2 regions of the Myceligenerans halotolerans genome follow, and region 2 is predicted to be linked to the other one. Evidence: riboswitches for the same ligand, from Rfam matches in the RefSeq annotation. Region 2 holds a riboswitch; the other holds the start of a gene.
The links. A riboswitch is a leader RNA that binds a small molecule or an ion and turns the genes downstream of it on or off. The one in region 2 is predicted to bind thiamine pyrophosphate.

Region 1 (3,182 bases), on a different contig from region 2:
GTCCTGTCCCGGGGCCTCGCCGGCATCATCCGGATGCCCGACGGCGGCCGGCCCGCGCTCGTCGTGAACCTGCCCGGATCGACGGGAGGGGCCCGGGACGGCGCCGAGGTCGTCATGCCGCTCTGGCCGCACATCCGCGACCAGCTCGACGGCGGCGACCACACCTCCGCACCCACGTCGTAGCCCACCCGGTGGCCCACCCGTCGGATGAGGGCCGGTTCTCACGCGGTGTCGACAGCTCGAAGCTGTCAGCCGGTTCGGCGGCGGCGACGCGCGCCTGACAGAGCCGCAGCGGCCCGCGGACAGACAAGGCCGCGGCACACGCCGGAGCGATCAGCCGCCCGCGAACGGCGGGAGCACGTCCACTGTCGTCCCGTCCGGGACCGGAGTCCCGTCCGACGCCGCCCGGGCTCCAGCCACCAGAAGCGTGCACTTCGGCAGGACCTCGCTCAGCCCTGCCCCGTGCCGCGCGGCCAGCTCGGCCCGCAGCCCGCCTGCCGTCGTCGGGCCCGGGACGTCTTCCGTGCCGACACCCGACGCCTCTCGCGCTCCCGCGAAGTACCGCACCTGGATCATGGCGTCCCGGCCTCCGGACGAACCCAGTCACCCGACTTGCCGCCGGTCTTCGCCACGAGGCGGACGTCCGCGAGCGACACCGACTTGTCCAGGCCCTTGACCATGTCGACCACCGCCAGCCCGGCGACCGACACCGCGGTCAGCGCCTCCATCTCCACACCGGTGCGGTCGGCGGTGCGGACGGTGGCGGAGATGTGGACGCCGTCGTCGGTGACCTCGAGGTCCACCACCGCACCGTGCACGCCGATCACGTGTGCGAGGGGCAGGAGCTCGGCGGTGCGCTTGGCGCCCGCGATGCCGGCGATCCGGGCCACGGCGAGCACGTCGCCCTTCGGCACGTCCCCTGAGCGCAGGGCGGCCACGACGTCGGGCGCGCACGCGACGTGACCGGTCGCCGTCGCGGAACGAACGGTGGGCTGCTTGGCGGTGACGTCGACCATGCGGGCCTGGCCCCGGTCGTCGAGATGCGTGAAGGTCACGTGCTCAGCGTAGGAGATCGCGCGCCCGCTCTCACCGCCGTCCGTCCCTGGCGTTCCGCCCCGCTGTCGTCCCGGGGGCCGACCGGCCGGCCCCCGGGACGCGGTCATGACGAGCGAGCCGCCGAACGGGCGGCGATCCGGGCCACCGCCCGCTGCGCGCCGCGCGCGGCGACACGCTTGGCGAGCACGGCCGTCCCGGCGGCGACCGCGGCGAACACGGTCGCCTGGACCATGTCGAGTTCCGGGTCGTCAGGCTTGGTAGGTGCGTCTTTACCGGTGACCTGCTTCCAGATCAGCGCCAGAGCCTTCTGTGCCGCCCATCCGGCGGCGAACGTGAGGGCAATGGTGCCGATCTTCACCGCAAGTGTCGGTTCCGTCTCATTCTCGGCCACGGACCCACCGTATCGGCATCCGTGTCGGACAGCAGAGGTAGGCTGCCGAGAACAACGACAGGGGAGCCCCCGCCACCGAACGACGCGGGCGCTGAGAGTGCGGTTCGCCGCAGACCCTCGAACCTGATCCGGTTAGCACCGGTGGAGGAAGTCGAAAGGACCTTTCATGACCATGTTCCGCCGTACCGCCGTGACCGCGGCGACAGCTGCGTCCGCCGCGGCCGCCCTGCTGCTCACCGGCTGCACCGGGCAGCCCGCCGGCGAGCAGGACGCCGATGCCTCGCCGGCGTCGGACACCGTCACGCTCGTCACGCACGACTCGTTCGCCCTCAGCGACGGCATCCTCGAGGAGTTCGAGGAGGAGAGCGGGTACACGGTCGAGGTGAACGCCGCCGGAGACGCCGGCACGCTCGCGAACCAGCTCGTGCTGACCAAGGACGCGCCGCTCGGCGACGCGGTGTTCGGTATCGACAACACGTTCGCGTCGCGCGTCACCGACGAGGGCGTGATCTCCGGCGACCTCGAGCAGATCGACCAGGGCGACGTCTGCATCAACGCGGACAAGGAGTGGCTCGCCGAGCAGAACCTGGACGCCCCCGAGACCCTCGAGGACCTCGCCGAGCCCGAGTACCAGGGCCTGCTCGTCGTGACGAACCCCGCGACGTCGTCCCCCGGACTCGCGTTCCTGCTGGCCACGTACGACGCGTTCGGGCCCAACGGCTTCGGCGACTACTGGTCGGCGCTGCGGGAGAACGACGTCAAGGTCGTCGACTCCTGGGAGGACGCCTACTACGTCGACTTCTCCGGCGCGGACGGGGAGGGCGACCGCCCGCTCGTCCTGTCGTACGCGACGTCGCCGGCCTACACCGTGACCGAGGACGGCGAGTCGACCACCACCGCGCTGCTCGAGACCTGCTTCCGCCAGGAGGAGTACGCCGGCGTGCTGACCGGCGCCGAGAACCCGGACGGCGCCTGGGAGCTGGTGAGGTTCCTGCAGTCGGAGACGGTCCAGGCGGACCTGCCCGGTTCGATGTACATGTATCCGGCCGACGAGGACGTCGCCCTGCCCGAGGAGTGGGCCAAGCACGCCCCGCTCGCCGACGACCCGTACCAGGTGGATCCGGCGGAGATCGCGGAGCACCGTGACGAGTGGATCGAGGCGTGGACCGCGATCGTGCTGGGATGAGCGCCCGGCGGACGTCCGATCCGCGAGGGTTCCATGCGCGGACGCGTTCACGGGCCCCAGGGGGCCCTCCACTTCGGGAAAGATACGTCCGCGCCTGGTCCCCTGACGCTCCGGCAATCCGCCGAGCGCTCGCCTGGGGCACGGTCGCGCTCATCCCGCTGCTGTTTGTGGGGCTGTTCTTCGCGTGGCCCGTGGCGACGCTGGTGGCGCGCGGATTCGTCGCCGACGGCGCGCTCGACCTGACCGGGTTCGCGGACGTCCTCGGCCGCCCGCGTACCTGGCGCCTGGTCGGCCTGACGCTCGCCCAGTCCCTCCTCGGTACGGCGTTCTCGCTCCTCGCCGGACTGCCCGTCGCGTTCCTCCTGTACCGCCGCGCGTTCCCCGGCCGAGGCCTGCTGCGCGGACTGGTGACCGTCCCCTTCGTGCTCCCGACCGTGGTGGTCGGCGTGGCGTTCCGCAGCCTGTTCGTGCCCGACGGCGCGCTCGGGTTCCTCGGCCTGGAGGAGACCCTGGGCGGGATCGTCGTCGCGCTCGTCTTCTTCAACCTCT
Region 2 (3,182 bases):
TCCCCGCGGCACGCGGCGCACAGGCCTCAGCGGATGGCCTGGGATCCCCGGCCCCTCATCGCGGACCTCAAGGCCGGGGTCCAGGCGCAGCTCGCCCGGACCGACGACCCGGACACCGGACACCCGGGCGACGCGACGGTCTCCCAGCCCACCGTCGACGCCGGCATGAGCGACCCCGCGGGAGCCGACGGCGCCCGGGTCGGCGGCTCCGCGATGGTGCACGCCCCCACCCCGTCCGAGAGCAAGGACCGCAAGCACCTGCGCCGCGCCGCAGAGGCAGCCGAGGCAGCCGCCGCCCAGGCCGCCGGCGCCGCGTCCCAGGCGGCCATCACCGCCGAGCGGGCCCGGGCCGACGCACGGACCGCCCGCGAGGAGGCCGCCGCGGCACATGCGGCGGCCACCTCGGTGGTCGGCGAGCTCGCCGCCACCCGCGAGGAGGTCACCGTGCTGCACCAGGCGCTGGAGCAGGTCCAGGCCCGCGCCCGCCGCGACGTGCTCATCGCGTGGATCGCCGCCGGGGCCGCCCTGACCGCCGCGGCCGCCGGCCTCCTCATCGGATAGCGGACGGCGGGCGGGTCAGGACTCCAGGGCTCGCGCGCGGACGCCCGCGGCGTCCCAGAGCATGCCCAGGTGGTCCACCGGGCCGTGACCGCCCGGGCCGCCCACCCGCAGACTCTCGCCCCGGGCGATGGCCGCACGCAACCACGTCGTCGCACGCCGCAGCGCCTCGGGCCACGAGCCGGTCACGACCCGCAGCGTCGCCAGCGCCGAGGACAGGGAGCACCCCGTGCCGTGCGTGCTGGTGGCCACCAGGCGCGGCCCGCTGACGCCCGCCACCTCGCCGTGGGCCGAGACCAGCGCGTCCGGCGTGTCGGACGCGAGCAGGTGGCCGCCCTTGGCCAGGACCAGCACGTCGTGCACGGACGCCACCTCGCGCGCCTGCGCGAGCGCCTGCGCCCACGTGACGGCCTCGGACCCGCCGGTGAGCACGGCCAGCTCGGGGATGTTCGGGGTGACGACGTCGGCCAGGGACAGCAGGTCCCGCAGCGCCGCCTCCGCCCTCGGCTCCAGCAGGCGGTCGCCACTGGTGGCGATCATGACGGGGTCGAGCACGACGACGGGCGGGCGGACGCGCTCGAGCCAGACGCCGACGACGTCGGCCGCGCACGCCGTGCCCAGCATCCCGATCTTGACCGCGTCGACCTCGATGTCGTCGCTGACGGCGTCCAGCTGCTGGGCGACGAACGCCGCGGGCGGCGTGTGGACCGCCCGCACGCCCTGGGTGTTCTGCGCGGTCAGGGCCGTGATCACGGCCATCCCGTAGCCGCCGTGGGCGGCGATCGACTTCAGGTCCGCCTGGATTCCCGCCCCGCCCGACGGGTCGGATCCGGCGATCGACAGCACGCGCGGGACTCTCATGACGCCACCGCCGGCTCGCCCGCCGCACCCACCGCCGTCGCCGTGGCCGCAGGCAGCGGCATGGCCGTCGTCATGACCGTGGCCGGGAGACGATTCCCTGTTGCGCGCATCTCGACATTCCCTTCGCCGGCACTACCTGGATCAGGTTCGACGGGTGTGTTCTCAGCTGCCACGATTGCAGCACCCCGTGTCGATTTCTTTCCTAGTTTACGCAGCAGAAGGCTGGTTTGTCGACAAAAGTCCGGCTCGGCGCCGTGTCCGATCCATCACACCAGGGTCACGTGCACACCCGTACCGGGGCAAGCCCGGCGTCGTCACGCGCCGGCCCGGGCCAGGACCGCGCGGGCATGGCGCAGGACGGGCTCGTCCACCATCACGCCGTCCAGCGCGAACACCCCCGCGCCTCCCCCGGCCTCGTGGTCCGCCGCCGCGAGGATCCGCTCGGCACGCGCCACCTCCTCCGGGGTGGGGGCGTAGGCGTCCCGGATGACCCCGACATGCCTCGGGTGGATGCACGCCGTGGCCGCGAAGCCGGACGCGACGGCGTCCACGGCCTCCGCGCGCAGGCCGTCGAGGTCGTCGATGTCCAGGTGGACCGCGTCGATCGCCTGCTTCCCGGCCGCGCCCGCGGCCAGCAGGACCGTCGCCCGGGCATGCCGCGCCACGTCCCGGTACGCCCCCGGATCCCGTTCCCCCGGGCCGAACCGGCTGGACGTACCCCCCAAGGAGGCAACCAGGTCCTCCGCACCCCACATGAGGGCCACGACGCCCTCCCGCCGGGCGAGCGCGACCGCGTCCACGACACCGGCCGCCGTCTCGCACAGCGCCACGACGTCCAGCCCGTCCAGCACCGGCAGGCTCGCGTCCGCCTTGGCAACCATGACCGTGCGGAACGGCGTGGCCCGGACCGCCGCGAGATCGAGCTCGTGATCCGGAGTCCCGGGCGGGTTGACGCGCACGATCGTGCGCTCGGGCGCGAGAGCGAGGGCCTCGTCGGCCCCCGGCTCGCCGGAGCCGCCACGGGACGCATCCCTGCCGCGGGAACCGCCGACCCTGCTGCTACCCCGTGCCGCGCGGCCCGCCGCGACGAGGGCCTCGCGCGCGGCCGGCCGCGCCCCGGGCGCGACGGCGTCCTCGAGGTCGAGGATCACGCCGTCCGCCCGGGACGCGGCCTTGGCGAACCGGTCGGGCCGGTCCGCCGGGCAGAACAGGAGCGCGGGTCCCGGAATCACCACTGATCCCCCGCGTCCGGCACGTCGCCCGGCACTGCCGAGCCCTGCGCCGGCCCGCCCCCCGCTTCCGCGGCCTCGTGCGCCGCCTGCGTCCAGAACAGGCCGTTGCGCACCGCGCGTGCCACGACGACGTCGTCCTGGTTGCGGCCCACGTGCTCCAGCGTGACGATCCCCTGGCCCGGCCGGGAGCCGGAGGCCCGCTTGGCCACCACGTTCGTCTCGGCGTACACCGTGTCGCCGTGGAACACCGGCGCCGGGAACGTGACCCTCTCGAACCCGAGGTTCGCCACGAGCGTGCCGAGCGTGACCTGCCACGTGGACAGGCCCACCATCGTGGACAGCGTCCACATCGAGTTCATCAGGCGCTGGCCGAACGGCTGGGTCGCCGACCACGCCGCGTCCAGGTGCAGCGGCTGGCCGTTCATGGTCAGCGTGGTGAACTGGACGTCGTCGGCCTCGGTGGCGGTGCGGCCGGGCCGGTGCAGGTACCGGTCCCCGATCTCCATCTCCTCGAAGTACCGCCCCCGCTGG

Region 1: it holds a riboswitch for thiamine pyrophosphate, as region 2 does, so the genes downstream of both, ACYVK5_RS24675 (thiamine ABC transporter substrate-binding protein) here and thiD (bifunctional hydroxymethylpyrimidine kinase/phosphomethylpyrimidine kinase) in region 2, are expected to answer to the same signal.

What each region holds. Positions count from the first base shown of each region.
Region 1 is NZ_BAAGRL010000057.1:158,048-161,229, reverse strand. Features, by position in the region: gene ACYVK5_RS24695 (MogA/MoaB family molybdenum cofactor biosynthesis protein) at 1-183, shown strand, start outside; gene ACYVK5_RS24690 (MoaD/ThiS family protein) at 334-576, opposite strand; gene moaC (cyclic pyranopterin monophosphate synthase MoaC) at 573-1,055, opposite strand; gene ACYVK5_RS24680 (DUF4235 domain-containing protein) at 1,160-1,447, opposite strand; TPP riboswitch at 1,497-1,614, shown strand; gene ACYVK5_RS24675 (thiamine ABC transporter substrate-binding protein) at 1,614-2,633, shown strand; gene ACYVK5_RS24670 (ABC transporter permease) at 2,630-3,182, shown strand, end outside.
Region 2 is NZ_BAAGRL010000021.1:184,112-187,293, forward strand. Features, by position in the region: gene ACYVK5_RS14340 (hypothetical protein) at 1-561, shown strand, start outside; gene thiD (bifunctional hydroxymethylpyrimidine kinase/phosphomethylpyrimidine kinase) at 577-1,419, opposite strand; TPP riboswitch at 1,520-1,617, opposite strand; gene ACYVK5_RS14350 (HpcH/HpaI aldolase/citrate lyase family protein) at 1,734-2,654, opposite strand; gene ACYVK5_RS14355 (MaoC family dehydratase) at 2,648-3,157, opposite strand.